Regions from separate parts of the Micromonospora sp. WMMA1998 genome, predicted to be linked through region 3. Evidence: riboswitches for the same ligand, from Rfam matches in the RefSeq annotation. Region 3 holds a riboswitch; each other region holds the start of a gene.

Region 1 (5,130 bases), 2.2 Mb from region 3:
GTGAGCAGCATGATCCCGACCACCCCCGATGAGGCACTCGCCGAACTGCGTGCCGGTAACCACCGGTTCGTCACCGGTGTGCCCCAGCACCCGAACCAGGACGCCGGGCACCGGGCGGCGGTCGCCGACGGCCAGCATCCGTTCGCGGTGATCGTCGGGTGCTCCGACTCGCGACTCGCCGCCGAGATCATCTTCGACCGCGGCCTCGGTGACCTCTTCGTGGTGCGCACGGCCGGCCACACCGCCGGCCCGGAGGTGCTGGGCAGCGTGGAGTACGCCGTCACCGTGCTCGGCACGCCGCTCGTGGTGGTGCTCGGCCACGACTCGTGCGGCGCGGTCCAGGCGGCCCGTGAGGCGGTCCGCACCGGCTCCGCCCCGGCCGGGCACCTGGGCGCGGTGGTGGACGCCGTCTCACCCAGCCTGCTCCGGGCCGGCCGGCAGGGAGTCGAGGACCTCGACGGCATCATCGACGTGCACATCGCCCAGACGGTGGAGACCCTGCTGGCCCGCTCCTCGGTGCTCGCCGCGAAGGTGGCCGGCGGGGCCTGCGCGGTGGTCGGCATGTCGTACCGGCTCAGTGGCGGCGAGGTCCGGACGGTGGCGCAGTCCCCGGCCCCGCTGCCGGCGCCGGCCGCGTCGGCGGACGCGGCGCTCGCCGGCTGACCGGGAACGGATACGATAGGGGCCGCCCGTGGGCGGCCCCTATCGTCGTACGCGCGCGTCAGAGCAGCGACATGTGCACGTGATCGGTGTGGTTGGAGGGCCCGCTGTAGGAACTCCAGCCGGTCGCCGGGAACCAGATCTGCCGGTTCCAGATCACGTAGTAGATGCCCAGCCGGTCGGCGTTGCGGATGAGGAAGGCGGCCACCTCGTTGCCGTACCGGCGGGTGTCGTTGTTGTGCCACGGTGCGAAGCCGCTGTTCTGCAACGACCAGTCGCACGCCTTGCCCTTGGGGTGCTCCCACGGCCCGCCGGGGCGGTAGCAGCCCACGAAGCGGTTGAACCCGGCGCGCTTGACCTCCTTGTACGCGTGCAGGGTGCGCGGCGTGACGCAGCCCGAGGTGGTCGGGTCGTTCTCGCTGCACGACTCCGACTTCCACCCGCCGTCGGCGGTGCGGCCGGGGCCGATCTCGGCAACCTTCGAGGTGGCCGAGACCAGGCCACCGGTGAAGTCCAGCCCGCCGACCAGCTTCAGCGCCTTCTGCGCCTCGGCCTTCTCGCGGGCCATCGCGTTCGCCTGCTTCTCCTGCTCCCGCACCTCGGCGTCGAGCGCGATCTTGGCCCGCTCGGCGCGGCCCTTCACCTCGTTGATGGCGGCGAGTCGCTGCGCGTTGAACAGGTTCAGCTCGTCGAGGGCGCTGGCCCGGCGCACGAACGAGTCGGGGGAGTCGCTCTCCAGCAGCATCGCCATGGCGCCGACGCGACCGGTCCGGTAGGACTGTGCCGCGATCTCGCTCACCTGCGGGCTGAGCGCGTCGAGCTGGTTCTGCGCCGCCTTCACCTCCAGCGCGAGCTGGAGCTGCCGCTTGCGGGACGTGTCCAACTTCGACTTGGCCTGGAGGTAGGCGCGGTTGGCGGCGGTGACGGCCTCGCTGATCAGCGGTGGGTCGTCGTCCTCCGAGTGGCCCGAGGGGTTCGGGGCGGCGGTGCCGGGGGCCGCCGAGGCCGGCGTCGGCCCGGCCAGCACGGCGAGAGCGGCGAGCACGGCCACCACGGGTGTCAGCCAGCGGCGCAGGGGTGCCGTCACAGTGTTCCCTTCCGTCGACCGCCGACCGGGTTAGCTGACGGGTTCGGGACGGAAGTGGTCCCTACCGCTGGCGCGGATTCACCCCATGTACCTGGTTCCCCGGCTCGCCCGGAGGCGATTGGGCGGCGGCACCGCAGGCGCCGGTGCGCGCCTTCGGCGGTGACCGGCAGCGAGGTTACCCGAGACCACTCCCGGGGATCTACGTCCGGAAGCCGACCAATCGCGAGAATTCGCCACCGCCCAGCGTGACCAGCATCGCGTTTGGAATCGGCCGTCACGCTGCGGAGTGTCACCATGCGGCCTCCGTGCTCCTGCCCCCGCCGGACCGCCCCTCGCCGAGCGCCTCCCACGCGTCCTCCCGGGGCGACGGCGGCCGGGGCGTCGCGGGTCCGGCGGCCCGCGCGGCGCGGCCGGCGGTGGTCACGACCGCGGCCAGCGCGGTGGTCAGCGGTACGGCGGCGATCAGGCCGAGCGTGGCCACCGCGCTGCGGACGATCTCCTGGGCGAGGAACTCGCTGGTGAGCAGCTGACCCACCGGGCGGGAGTCGGCGACCAGCAGGAGCAGCAGCGGCAGCGAGGCGCCCGCGTACGCCAGCACGATGGTGTTGACGGTGGACGCGATGTGCGCCCGGCCCACCCGGGTGGCCGCCCGGTAGAGCTGTCGTCGGGACAGCCCCGGGTTGGCGTGCGCCAGCTCGGTGACGGTGGCCGCCTGGGTGACGGTGACGTCGTCCAGCACGCCGAGCGAGCCGATGATGATGCCGGCCAGCAGCAGTCCGTGCAGGTCCACGTCACCCTGGAACATCGACAGCGTGGTGGCGTCCTCACTGCCGAAGCCGGTCAGGTGGGTGGCGGCGGTGGCTGCCGTGCCCAGCACTCCGGTGATCACCAGGCTGCCGAGCGTGCCGAGCACCGCCACCGACGTCTGCGCGGTGATCCCGTGGGTCAGGTAGAGCACCACGAACATGATCAGTGCGGCGCCGACGATCGCCACCAGCAGCGGCGACTGCCCGGCGCCGATGCCGGGGAGCACGAAACCGAGCAGGATGGCGAAGCTGGCCACCAGCCCGCCGAGCGCGGCCAGCCCGCGCCAGCGGCCGAACGCCACGATCGCGGCGGCGAAGAGCGCCACCAGCCAGATCAGCGGCGTACCGCGCTGGTGCTCGGCGATGTTGTAGGTCTTCACCGACGGGTCGGCCGGGTCGACCAGCTCGACCAGGACCACCTCGTCACCGACCGAGACCCGGGGAGCGCCGGGTCCGGTGGGGACCGGCGTCTCGACCTGCCGGCCCGCGTCCGGCCCCTGCTCGGCGGCGACGGTCACGGTGCCGCAGGGGCCGCCGGTGTCGCCCTCGGGCGACTCGGGCGTCGGCGGGCAGGGCTCGGTCACCACCCGGGTCACCGTGCCGTGGTAGCGCGGCACGTCCGCGCCGCCGTCCACCGGGTCGCGGTCCGCCCGGGGCCAGAGCAGCAGCGCCGCGATCACGGTGAGCACGAAGAGCGGCACCACGGTGGCGATCAGGAGCCGGCGTACGCCCGGCGGCGCGGCGGCTGCGGGACGGGTGTGATCGGCGCCCACGGCGTCTCTCCCAACGGTCGCGGCGGAACCGGGTCACCGGACCGGTCGGGTCACCGGGACCGGCGCGGACGCGTGGGATCACGCCCGGGTCGTCGCCCGGCCATGGTAGCCAGGGCGGCCCGCGCCGCCGGTGGACGCCGGATCAGGCCAGGCCGGTCAGCCGCGCTTCATCAGGCGGCCGACGGCGGCCATCATCTCGGACGCCATCTCGTCGGCCCGGCCCTCGGCGGCCCCCTCGTGCATGCAGTGCCGGGCGTGCCCGTCCAGCAGGCCCAGGCCGACCTTGTCCAGCGCGGCCTGGATGGCCGAGATCTGGGTCAGCACGTCGATGCAGTAGCGGTCGTCCTCGACCATCTTCTCGATGCCCCGGACCTGACCCTCGATGCGGCGGAGCCGGGCGAGGAGCTGGTCCTTGCTGGCGGTGTAGCCCCGGGTCGGGGTGGGCGGCGTGGTCATGCCGCCGAGGATAGCGTACCCCTCGGGGGTATGCTAACGTGCGGTGGGTACCCCAGGGGGGTATGGGATCGGAGGGAACCCATGGAGACCACCTACCAGGTGCGGGGCATGACCTGCGGGCACTGCGTCACCGCGGTGAGCACCGAACTGCGCGCACTGCCGGGCGTCACCGACGTCCAGGTCGACCTGGCCACCGGCCGGGTCACCGTCACCAGCCCGAGCCCGCTGGACGCGGACGCCGTCCGCGCCGCCGTCGACGAGGCCGGCTACGACCTCGTCGAGGCGTGACGGGTCCACCGACCCGGAGCACACGAGGAGGCACCATGAACACGGCGACGAAGCTGAGCGGCTTCGCCCTCGGCCTCGCGGCGGTGTTCGGCGCGGCGTACGGGATCGGCCACGTGGTCGATCCCGTCGCCCCCGCCGCCGAGACCCGCCACGACGCCGACACCGGCCACGGCGACCAGGGCCACACCGAGGACACCGACGCCGGGGGCACCGACGCCCACCTGCCCGGCGGGCTGCTCGTCTCCGAGCGTGGCTACACGCTCCAGCCGACGGCCGCCCCCGACGGGCAGTTCGCGTTCCGGATCACCGGCCCGGACGGCCGCCCGGTCACCCGCTACGAGGTGGCCCACGACAAGCGCATGCACCTGATCGTCGCCCGCCGCGACCTCTCCGGCTTCCGGCACGTGCACCCGGAGCTGGCCGACGACGGCACCTGGCGGGTCGCCTCACCGCTCACCGGGCCGGGCGTGTGGCGGGCGTTCGCCGACTTCACCCCGACCGGCGGGGAGCCGTTGACGCTCGGCGTCGACGTCACCGTCCCCGGCACGCTGGCCGCGCGACCGTTGCCGCCACCGGCCACCAGCACCACTGTCGACGGCTACACCGTCACGCTCACCGGCGCGCCGGAGCCCGGCCGCACCAGCCGGCTCACGCTCTCGGTCAGCCGGGACGGCCGGCCGGTCACCGACCTCCAGCCCTACCTCGGGGCGTACGGCCACCTGGTGGCGCTGCGCCAGGGTGACCTGGCCTACCTGCACGTGCACCCGGAGGGCACGCCCGGCGACGGGCGGACGCCGGCCGGGCCGGCGGTCACGTTCGCGGCCGAGGTGCCGTCGGCCGGGGCGTACCGTCTCTACCTGGACTTCCGGCACGGCGACGCGGTGCACACCGCCGAGTTCACCGTCGTGGCCGGCGACCAGGCCCCGCCGACGCCCACCGGGCCGGCGACCACCACCGCACCGACCCCGGACGCCGGACACGGCACCCCGGGGCACGGGCACAGTTGACCGGGGAGGTGCCGCGATGACCACCACGGGAAAGACGCTCCCGACCGCGCCGA
Region 2 (5,130 bases), 1.4 Mb from region 3:
GAGTGGTTCGCCAACGAGCCGTCCAGCTACGACGCGCCGGACTTCCTGGTCGGCGAGAAGATCAACCTGGTCGGCTCCGGCCCGATCCGCAACATGTACAACCCGTCCGCGCTCGGCGACCCGAACTGCTACTCCAGCAGCGTCCCGGGCGGCGAGGTGCACGCCTCCGCCGGCCCCGGCAACCACTGGTTCTACCTGCTGGCCAACGGCAGCAGCCCGACCAACGGGCAGCCGTCCAGCTCGACCTGCAACGGCAGCAGCGTGACCGGCCTGGGGATCCAGAAGGCCATCAAGATCATGTACAACGCGATGCTGCTGAAGACCTCGTCCTCGTCGTACCTGAAGTACCGCACCTGGACGCTGCAGGCGGCGAAGAACCTCTACCCGGGCAGCTGCGCCGAGTTCGACGCGGTCAAGGCGGCCTGGAACGCGGTCAGCGTGCCCGCCCAGTCCGGTGACCCGACGTGCGCCGGCGGCACCCCGACGCCGACGCCGACCACCACGACCACCCCGCCGTCGGGCGGCTGCTCCGGCAACAAGCTGGCCAACCCCGGCTTCGAGTCGGGCGCCGTGAACTGGACCGCCTCCGCCGGCGTCATCACCACGGACAGCGGCCAGGCCGCGCACGGCGGCTCGTACAAGGCGTGGCTCGACGGTTACGGCTCGTCGCACACCGACACCCTGAGCCAGTCGGTGACGATCCCGGCCGGATGCCGCGCGACGCTGAGCTTCTGGCTGCACATCGACAGCGCGGAGTCGACCACGACCACCGCGTACGACAAGCTCACCGTCAAGGCCGGCAGCACCACGCTGGCGACCTACTCGAACCTGAACAAGGCCACCGGCTACGTGCAGCGGTCCTTCGACGTCTCGTCGCTGGCCGGCACCACGGCGACCATCTCGTTCAGCGGCGTGGAGGACAGCTCCCTGCAGACGTCCTTCGTCGTCGACGACACCGCGGTCACCCTGAGCTGACCGTAGGGCGAGCGGCCGGTCGTCGTCCTCCGGGCGGCCGGCCGCTTCGTCGCGTCGGCAGGTCGGTCAGGCCGGGCGGCCGGCCCGGGACGCGCCGCGGTCGCGCGGGATCCGCGCGGCCACCTCGTGCATCGCGCGGCTGAACAGCTCCGCCTGGTCGGGCAGGCCGCCGAGTCGGGCCGCCAGGGCGTCGGCGTCGGCCCGGGCCGAGTCGCTGACCCGGGCGTCCAGCTCGGCCAGCGCGGCGTTGACGGCGGCGACGACGTGTCCGCAGAGGACCTCCAGCGGCTCGCCGGCCAGGTCCGGGTCGACGGCGACCGAGTCCAGTCGGCCACCCTGGACGGCGACTGCCCGCACGCGGCCGTCGGCCGCGGCGCCCTCGGCCCGGAGCAACTCGCCCGGCTCGCCGTCGGGGTGCACGCCGGCCCGGGACCGCATCGCCGCGAGCGCCTGCTGCGTCCGGCTCAGGAGCTCGTCGAGGCTCGCGGCGGCCGAGAACGGGTCGATGGTCATATCCGCGCTTTCTTCACGTCTTAGCCGAGCATCGTGACCATAGCAACCGGCACCGACGGAGCACGGTCACCGGCCGGCCCCGCCCGCAAGCGAGCAGGTCGGGTGCCGCGCGTCCGGCGTGTCGCGCGACCGCGAACGCCCGGCCGGAGCCCCGGCCGGGCGTTCGTCGGTTCAGCGCAGTCGCAGTCGCTGACCCGGGAAGATCAGGCCCGGATCCTCGCCGACGACGGCGCGGTTGCGCTCGTGCAGCGCCCGCCAACCCCCGGCAACGTGCGCCGCGACGGCGATGCCGGAGAGCGTGTCGCCGGAGCGCACCCGGTAGGTGCCGGCGCCGCCCCGCCCGGCCGCTCGGTCCACGGTGGACCTCGTCGTGGGCCGGTCGGTGGCCTTGCGCGGCGCGGGACGATCCGCCTTCCGCGGCGCGGGACGGTCGGCCGCCTTCTTCGGGGACGAGCCGGATCCGCCCTTGCGGCCACAGACCGGCCAGGCGCCGATGCCCTGCCCGTCCAGGACCCGCTCGGCGACGGCGATCTGCTCCGACCGGCTGGCCAGGTCCGCCCGGGCGGCGTACCTCTTCCCGCCGTGGCCGTTCCAGGTGCCGCGCGAGAACTGGAGCCCGCCGTAGTAGCCGTTGCCGGTGTTGATGTGCCAGTTGCCGCCGGACTCGCACCGCGCGACGGCGTCCCAGTTGACGCCGGAGGCGTTCGCCGGGACGGCCGGAGCGAACAGGACCGCGGCGCCGGCCAGAACCACACCGACGGCGGTACGACGGGCTGCGTATGCAGTTGCCATGGGGATTCCTCCACGCCGACGAGGTGAGCTGTCGGGTTCGGGCCGAGGAGCCCGGCCGCCGCTGGCGGCTTCACCCCGAGGTGACGTGCACCGAGGAACGTTGGGTCCCCCGCTCCCGCCGAGGTTCGGTTACCGCCGGGCCGGCGGCGGGATTAGGCGTTACCGGCCCGTGGCGTCCACGACTGCGGACGCCACCGACGCTAGGGACGATTTCGGACGATCGCCCACTTCTTGGGATGTTCATCACCCAGGCGGGCGACCGCACACGCGGCACACGACGACGTGGTAGCGGGACGTCCGGGCCGGATCCGGACGCCCCGCCCGGCCGCCCCGGCCCCGGGCTACCGTGGGCGGGACCGGCAAGATCGCACGAGGAGCGGCACGGATGACCGAGTACGGAGACGAGCTGGCCTTCGGCGGCTTCCTCACCCCCACCGCCGGACGGCCCGACCAGGTGGTGGCCCTCGCCTCGCTCTGCGAACAGGTCGGGCTGGACCTGGTCACCTTCCAGGACCACCCCTACCAGCCGGGTTTCCTGGACACCTGGACGCTGATGTCGTACGTGGCCGCCGCCACCGACCGGATCGGACTCGCCGGCAACGTGCTCAACCTGCCGCTGCGCCAACCGGTGGTGCTCGCCCGCAGCGTGGCCAGCCTGGACCTGCTCACCGGCGGCCGGGTCGAGCTGGGGCTGGGCGCGGGCGCGTTCTGGGACGCGATCGAGGCGGCCGGCGGGCGGCGGCTCTCCCCGGGCGCGGCGGTCGACGCGCTCGACGAGGCGATCCAGGTCATCCGGGAGGTCTGGGGCGCCGACCGACGCGGGATGATCCGCGTCGCCGGAGAGCACTACCGGGTGGTCGGCGCGAAGCGCGGACCGGCGCCGGCCCATCCGGTGGGCATCTGGGTGGGCGCGTACAAGCCGCGCATGCTGCGCCTGGTCGGTCGCGCCGCGGACGGCTGGCTGCCGTCACTGGCCTACCTGCCGAAGGGGCCCGACGAGCTGCCCGCGCTCAACGCGCTGGTCGACGAGGGCGCGCGGGCCGCCGGGCGGGACCCCGGCGAGATCCGCCGGATGCTCAACGTGACCGGCAGTTTCACCCGCTCGTCCACGGGGTTCCTGGCCGGGCCGCCGCAGCGGTGGGTGGAGGACCTGGCCGGGCTCACCCTGGAGCACGGCATCACCACCTTCGTCCTGGGCAGCGACGAGCCGCGCGCCATCCAGCTCTTCGCCCAGGAGGTGGCGCCGGCGGTCCGGGAGCTGGTCGCGGCCGAGCGCACCACGCCGGGCAGCGGCGCCCGCGCCGTCGCGCGGGAGCAGGCCGCCGGCGGCGTTCCGACCACCCTCGCGGTCACCCCCACGCCCGACCCGGGGGTACGCCTGAGCGCGCGCCGCCTCTGGGACGAGTCGACCCGTCCGACCGCCCCGCCGGCGCCGGCCGGGCACGTCTACCCGGCCCACGCGCAGGCCGCGGGGCAACATCTGGTGGACGTGCACGACCACCTGCGCCGGGAGCTGGCCCAGGTGCGGGACCTGCTGGAACAGGTCACGCGGGGCGCGGTCTCGCCGGGCGGCGCGCGGGCCGCGCTGAACGAGATGACCCTGCGGCAGAACAACTGGACGCTGGGCGCGTACTGCGCGGCGTACTGCACCGTGGTGACCCAGCACCACGGCCTGGAGGACGCCTCGGTCTTCCCGCACCTGCGCCGCGCCGACGCCGGGCTGGCGGCGGTGCTGGACCGGCTGGAGGAGGAGCACGTGGTGATCCACGGCGTGGTGGAGAGCGTCGACCGGGCGCTGGTGGAGCTGATCGGCCGGCCGGGTGACTTCAGCGGGCTCCAGGAGGCGGTGGACCTGCTCACCGACACACTGCTGTCCCACCTGTCGTACGAGGAGCACCAGATCGTCGAGCCGCTGGCCCGGCACGGCTTCTACCCCGGCCAGCTCTGACCGGCGGATATTCCCGGACCGCGACGTGAGATAGCTGGCTTTTGGTTCCCTAAGTCAGCCCGGTAGCGTCGGTCCCATGACGGACTTCCTCGCGCAGCGCGACTCCTGGTCCACCGCCAACTGCTCGATCGCCCGGGCGCTCGAGGTGGTCGGCAACCGCACCACGCTGCTCCTGCTGCGCGAGGCGTCGTTCGGCACCCGGCGCTTCGACGACTTCGCCCGCCGGGTCGGCGTGAGCGAGCCGGTCGCCGCCGCCCGCCTCAAGCAGCTCGTCGCCGACGGCCTGCTCGACCGGCGGCCCTACCGGGAGCCCGGGCAGCGCACCCGCGACGAGTACGTGCTCACCGCCAGGGGCCGCGACCTGCTGCCCGTGCTCGTCGCCCTCCGCCAGTGGGGCGACGCGTACGCCGCCGACGAGGTCGGCCCGTCCGTCCTGGTCACCCACCACGACTGTGGGGCGGACGTGCACGCCCGGCTGCGCTGCGACGCCGGGCACGACGTGCCGGCCGACGAGCTGGCCGTGCTGCCCGGTCCGGGCCTGCGGACCTCCTGATCCACCCACCCTCAGCACCCTCGGAGCGAGACATGAAGATCGCTGGAAGCACCGCCCTGGTCACCGGCGCGAACCGCGGCTTCGGCCGGCGCCTGGCCGCGGAACTCGTGGCGCGGAGCGCCACGGTCTGGGCCGGCGCGCGCAACCCGGACAGCGTCGACCTGCCCGGCGTCACCCCGCTACGCCTGGACGTCACCGACCCCGCCTCGGTGGCCGCCGCCGCGCAGCGCGCCGGCGACGTGACGCTGCTGGTCAACAACGCCGGCGTGAGCACCGGCGCCGACCTGCTCGACGGCGACCTCGACCAGATCCGGCTGGAGCTGGAGACGCACTACCTCGGCACGCTGTC
Region 3 (5,130 bases):
GCGGCGGCATCCTGGTGGTCGGGCCGTCCGGCGTCTTCGTCGAGTACATCGCCTCGGTGCTGCCCTCGCTCGGCGAGGAGACGGCCACGCTGCACTCGCTGGGCTCGCTCTTCCCGGGGATGTCGGCGACCCGGACCGATCCGCCGGAGGTGGCCGCGGTCAAGGGGTCGCTGCGGATGCGCCGGGTGCTGGAGCGGGCGGTGCGGGACGCGGTGCCGGACTCCCCGGCGGAGTTGCGCCTGCTCTACCGCGGTGAGCTGCTGCGGCTGGAGCGGCCGGCGCTGGACGGCATCCGGGACCGGACGCTGACCCGGGGCGCGCGCCGCAACGAGGTGCGCCGGTCGGCGTTCGACGCGGTGCTCGCCGCGCTCTACGCGCAGGCCCGCACGCTGCGGGTGGGCCGGTTGCCGGAGCAGCCCGCGTTCGAGGACGAGATCATCGAGCGGCCGGAGTTCCGGGAGTTCCTCAAGGCGTGGTGGCCCCGGTTGCACCCGCGCCACGTGCTGGGGTGGCTCGCCCGCCCGGATCGGCTGCGCCGCTACGCCGGCGGGATCCTTTCCTCGGCCGAGATCCGGTCGCTCACCGAGGCGTACCGGACGCTCGACGCCGACGGGCCGACCGTCGCCGACATCGCCCTGCTGGACGAGCTGGACGCGTTGCTCGGCACTCCGGTGCGGCGGGCGAAGCCGAAGCGGGACCCGTACCAGCTGGCCGGCGGCGTGCGCGAGCTGAGCACGTACGCCGACCGGCAGCGCGCCGCCCGGGCGGCGGCCCGGGAGCGTCCGGCGGACTACCGCGACTACGCCCACGTGGTGGTGGACGAGTCGCAGGACGTCTCGCCGATGCAGTGGCGGATGATCGGGCGCCGGGGCCGGCTGGCGTCCTGGACGGTGGTCGGCGACCCGGCGCAGACCGCCTGGACCGGCGACCCGCAGGAGCTGGACCGGGCCCGCGACCAGGCGCTGGGGCGGCGCCGCCGGCACCGCTACGAGCTGACCACCAACTACCGGAACTCGGCGGAGATCTTCGCGGTGGCGGCGGCGGAGATCCGCCGGCTGTATCCGGACCTGACGCTGCCCGACGCGGTGCGTTCCACCGGCGTGTCGCCGGTCGAGCGCACGGTGCCCGCCGCCGAGCTGCCGGCGAGCACCGTCGAGGCGGCCCGGATCCTGTTGGGCGAGGTGGAGGGCACCGTCGGCGTGATCACGCCGGTGCCGCGCCGGGACGAGGTGGCCGGTTGGCTGGACGGCCTCGGCGCCGGCCGGCTCCAGGTGGTGACCAGCCTGCAGGCCAAGGGCATGGAGTACGACGGCGTGGTGCTGGTCGCGCCGAGCGAGATCCGGGCCGACCCCGGCTCGGGGGTGCGCACGCTCTACGTCGCGTTGTCCCGGGCCACCCAGCGCCTCACCACGCTCGACCCGACCGGGTGACCCACCCTCACTTGCACACATAGCGATGTGAACATACATTAGGCCTGGCCGGGGTGCGGGAGGGAAGGGTGTGTGCGTGGGCGCAGGTCATGACCACAGCGGTGCGGTGACCAACGCGGCGCACCGTCACCGGGGCCGGCTCTGGGCGGCGTTCGCGCTGCTCACCGCCCTCATGCTGGTCGAGGCGGTGGCCGCCTTCGCGACCGGTTCGCTGGCGCTGCTCTCCGACGCCGGGCACATGTTCACCGACGTGCTCGGCATCGGCATGGCGCTGGCCGCGATCACCGCCACCCGGCGCGCCACCACCGATCCGCAGCGCACGTTCGGCCTCTACCGGCTGGAGGTCCTCGCGGCGCTGGCGAACGCGGTGCTGCTCGGCGCGGTCGCGGTCTACGTCCTGGTCGAGGCGGTACGCCGGTTCGGTGACCCGCCGGAGGTGCTGGCCGGCCCGATGCTCGTGGTGGCGGTGCTCGGCCTGCTCGCCAATGTCGGCGCCTTCGCGCTGCTGCGCGCCGGGGCGCAGGAGAGCATCAACCTGCGCGGCGCGTACCTGGAGGTGCTCGGCGACCTGCTCGGCTCGCTCGGGGTGATCGGCGCCGCGCTGGTCATCGCGGTCACCGACTGGTGGTGGGCCGACCCGCTGGTGGCCGTGGCGATCGGTCTGTTCATCCTGCCCCGCACCTGGCGGCTCGGCCGGGCGGCGGTACGCATCCTGGTGCAGGCCGCGCCGGAACACCTCCAGGTGACCGCGGTGCACGACCGGCTGGCCGCTGTGCCGGGCGTGGCGGAGGTGCACGACCTGCACGTCTGGACGCTCACCTCGGGCATGGAGGTGGCCTCGGCGCACCTGACCACCGATCCCGGCGCCGAGGTCGCCACGGTGCTGGCCGCCGCCCGCGCCGCCCTGCACGAGGACTTCTCGATCGATCACGCCACGTTGCAGATCGAACCCGGAGCGTCGACCGGAGCGTGCGGCCCGACCGAGTGGTAATTAGGGCAAACTTAAATCTCGGCCGCTATTGTGGCGTAATGCCGGCTTTGCCGGGATCACCGCTCCGGGCGACGGAGCCGGCCCCGGGCAGCGCCGGTAGGCTCGGTCGCGGCCACACCGCGGGTGCCACCCCGGCGCCGGTGGAGCGGCCGTCGCCTAATCGCCCGCAGGGCGAGCCGGGGAACCACGTACGTGGGGTGCATCCGCGTCAGCGGTAGGGATCTTCCGTCCCGAACCCGTCAGCTAACCCGGTCGGCGGTTGACGGAAGGACATGTGAATGCCCCCAGTGGCACCTGTACGACGGACGGCCGCCCGGATGGCGGCCCTGCTCGCCGCGATGCTGACCCTCGGCGTCGTGACCGTGCCGGCCACCCCCGCCGCGGCGACGTGGTCAGCCGCCCCGACCGGCCTGCTCGCCGCCCCCGGCGGCGACGACGAGGGCGGCACGCCGGAACTGCGCGCCCAACTCGACGCGGCCAGCAAGGGCTGGCTGGAGGCCAAGGCCGCGCTGAGCCGGTCGGTGGCCCGGCAGAAGCAGCTCACCGAGCGACTCGACGCGGTCGGCGCCGAGCTGGCCGTACGCGACGCCAAGGTCGGCGAGATCGCCGAGGTGGCGTACCGCACCGGCCGGATGGGCACCGCCGCGGCCCTGCTCGGCAGCAGCAGCCCGGAGGGCTTCATGGACCGGGCGGCCGCGCTGGAGCAGGTCGCCGCGCACGAGGACCGGACGCTACGCGACCTCATCACCACCCGGGACGAGGCGACCCGGACCCGCGCGGCGCTCGACGGCGAGATCCGGGAGCAGCGCAAGCAGGTCACGGTGATGGCCAAGCGCAAGCAGCAGGCCGAGCGGGCGCTGGAGGTGGCGAACGACCGGCCGTCCGCCGGCAGCGGCGGCGTCCGGGGCACCTCGACGGCGAACGCGACGCCGGCCAAGCGCAACTCCGACGGCTCCTGGCCGGCGGAGTCGTGCAGCGTCAACGACCCGACGCCGGCCGACGGCTGCATCACCCCGCGCACCCTGCACGCGCTCAACCAGGCCAAGGCCGCCGGCTTCACCCGGTACGTCTCCTGCCACCGGCCCAGCGGCTCCGGCGAGCACCCGAAGGGACGCGCCTGCGACTTCGCCGCCCAGAAGAACGGCTTCGGCGGGGTGGCCAGCGGCGGCGACAGGACGTACGGCAACAACCTGGCCGCGTACTTCGTGCGCAACGCCGACCCGCTCGCCGTGCTCTACGTGATCTGGTTCAAGCAGATCTGGCTGCCCAGCAGCGGCTGGAAGTCGTACAGCGGCGGCAACGGCGACCCGTCCAGCGACCACACCAACCACGTGCACCTGTCGGTCTACTGAGCACTACGCTCCCCGACGTACCCCGGGTGTCGTCGCGCGGCCCACGACGTGGGCCGCGCGACGGCCGACGATCGGTGGCATGAGACGACTCTCCCCCGGCGGACGCAAGGCGCTGCTCACCGCGCACCTGGTCACCTCGCTCGGCTGGCTCGGCGTCGACCTGGGGCTGCTCGCGCTGGGCGTGGCCGGGCTGCGCGGCGCCGACCCGGAGGTCGTCTACCCCGCCGCGGCCTTGCTGGTCACCTGGCTGTTCGCGCCGCTGAGCGTCGCGGTCTGGCTGATCGGGGTGGCCAGCGCGCTGCTCACCCCGTGGGGGCTGCTGCGGTGGCGGTGGGTGCTGGTGAAGTTCGCGCTCACCACCGTGATGCTCGGGCTGGTGCTGCTCCTGCTGACGCCCCGGGTCCGGCACCTCGGCGCGCTGGCCGGCGCGGCCGACGCGCACCTGCGGATCGACCTGGTGGTGCCGCCCGCCGTCTCCACCACGCTGCTGCTCGTGGCCACCGTGCTGTCCACCTGGAAGCCGTGGGGGCGGCTGAGTCAGGCCGGCCGGCCCTCCAGGGTCGCGCCCAGACGGGCCGGCTGAGTCAGGCCGGCCGGCCCTCCAGGGTCGCGCCCAGACGGGCCGCGAGGCCCAGGTGGGCGGCGCGGGCCTGGCGGAACGCGTAGCCGAACAGCGGGGCCGGGGCGGTGAGGGTGATCTCCACGTCGATCCGCACCACGCCGTCGGGCTCGTCGCGCAGCCGGGTGTGGTTGCGAACCGTCGTCGCCGGCTGCTGCCGGGCCACGGTGACCACCTCGTCCTCGGTGGCGACCAGCACGTCCGCCTGGTAGGTCACCGGGAAGTGCAGCGGGCCCAGCTCCAGCCGGTCGGTGATCGCATAGCTGGTCAGCGCTCCGGGCCGCGACGGCACCTGCCGGACCCGCACGATCAGCGGATGCAGCTCGCCCTGCCGGCTCAGGTCGCCGAGCAGGGCCACCGCGTCCGCCCGGGTGCACCGGGCCTGCACGGTGTAGCTGAAGCTGTCGCTGCTCTGCAACCGATCCCCCTCGCCGTCGTGGGTCGCGACGATCGTCCCGTACCGGAGCCGGGCTGGCAACGGGTCGAAGGTCCCCAGGCCGGGGGGTCGAGGGCGGCGCTCAGGCGCCGGGCAGCACCTCGGGGGCGTCGTCGGCGAACCAGGGCTCGGGCGCGCCGAATAGGCCGAGCAGGCCGGTCACCCAGAGCTGCCGGTGCACGAACCGGCTCGGCTCGGTGACCACGAGCTTGACGCCGCTGACCTCGCACGTCTGGAAGCCGGCGACCATGGCGCTGATGCCGACGGAGTCGATGAACGTGACGAGCCGCATGTTGAGCTCG

The links. Region 3 has a riboswitch for cyclic di-AMP ahead of O7600_RS10945 (hypothetical protein). Riboswitches for the same ligand answer to the same signal wherever they lie in the genome.
Region 1: another riboswitch for cyclic di-AMP. It lies ahead of O7600_RS21570 (hypothetical protein); the one in region 3 lies ahead of O7600_RS10945 (hypothetical protein).
Region 2: another riboswitch for cyclic di-AMP. It lies ahead of O7600_RS04745 (transglycosylase family protein); the one in region 3 lies ahead of O7600_RS10945 (hypothetical protein).

What each region holds. Positions count from the first base shown of each region.
Region 1 covers NZ_CP114911.1:4,678,922-4,684,051, forward strand. Annotated here, with positions in the region: gene O7600_RS21565 (carbonic anhydrase) at 10-663, shown strand; gene O7600_RS21570 (hypothetical protein) at 722-1,747, opposite strand; cyclic di-AMP (ydaO/yuaA leader) riboswitch at 1,752-1,882, opposite strand; gene O7600_RS21575 (YibE/F family protein) at 2,037-3,326, opposite strand; gene O7600_RS21580 (metal-sensitive transcriptional regulator) at 3,483-3,782, opposite strand; gene O7600_RS21585 (heavy-metal-associated domain-containing protein) at 3,864-4,070, shown strand; gene O7600_RS21590 (hypothetical protein) at 4,106-5,077, shown strand; gene O7600_RS21595 (heavy metal translocating P-type ATPase) at 5,094-5,130, shown strand, end outside.
Region 2 covers NZ_CP114911.1:1,131,677-1,136,806, forward strand. Annotated here, with positions in the region: gene O7600_RS04735 (M4 family metallopeptidase) at 1-975, shown strand, start outside; gene O7600_RS04740 (YbaB/EbfC family nucleoid-associated protein) at 1,042-1,488, opposite strand; gene O7600_RS04745 (transglycosylase family protein) at 1,660-2,280, opposite strand; cyclic di-AMP (ydaO/yuaA leader) riboswitch at 2,284-2,449, opposite strand; gene O7600_RS04750 (LLM class flavin-dependent oxidoreductase) at 2,666-4,228, shown strand; gene O7600_RS04755 (helix-turn-helix domain-containing protein) at 4,305-4,781, shown strand; gene O7600_RS04760 (SDR family oxidoreductase) at 4,814-5,130, shown strand, end outside.
Region 3 covers NZ_CP114911.1:2,507,208-2,512,337, forward strand. Annotated here, with positions in the region: gene O7600_RS10935 (AAA family ATPase) at 1-1,430, shown strand, start outside; gene O7600_RS10940 (cation diffusion facilitator family transporter) at 1,507-2,421, shown strand; cyclic di-AMP (ydaO/yuaA leader) riboswitch at 2,565-2,695, shown strand; gene O7600_RS10945 (hypothetical protein) at 2,700-3,773, shown strand; gene O7600_RS10950 (hypothetical protein) at 3,853-4,356, shown strand; gene O7600_RS10955 (SRPBCC family protein) at 4,358-4,870, opposite strand; gene O7600_RS10960 (STAS domain-containing protein) at 4,911-5,130, opposite strand, start outside.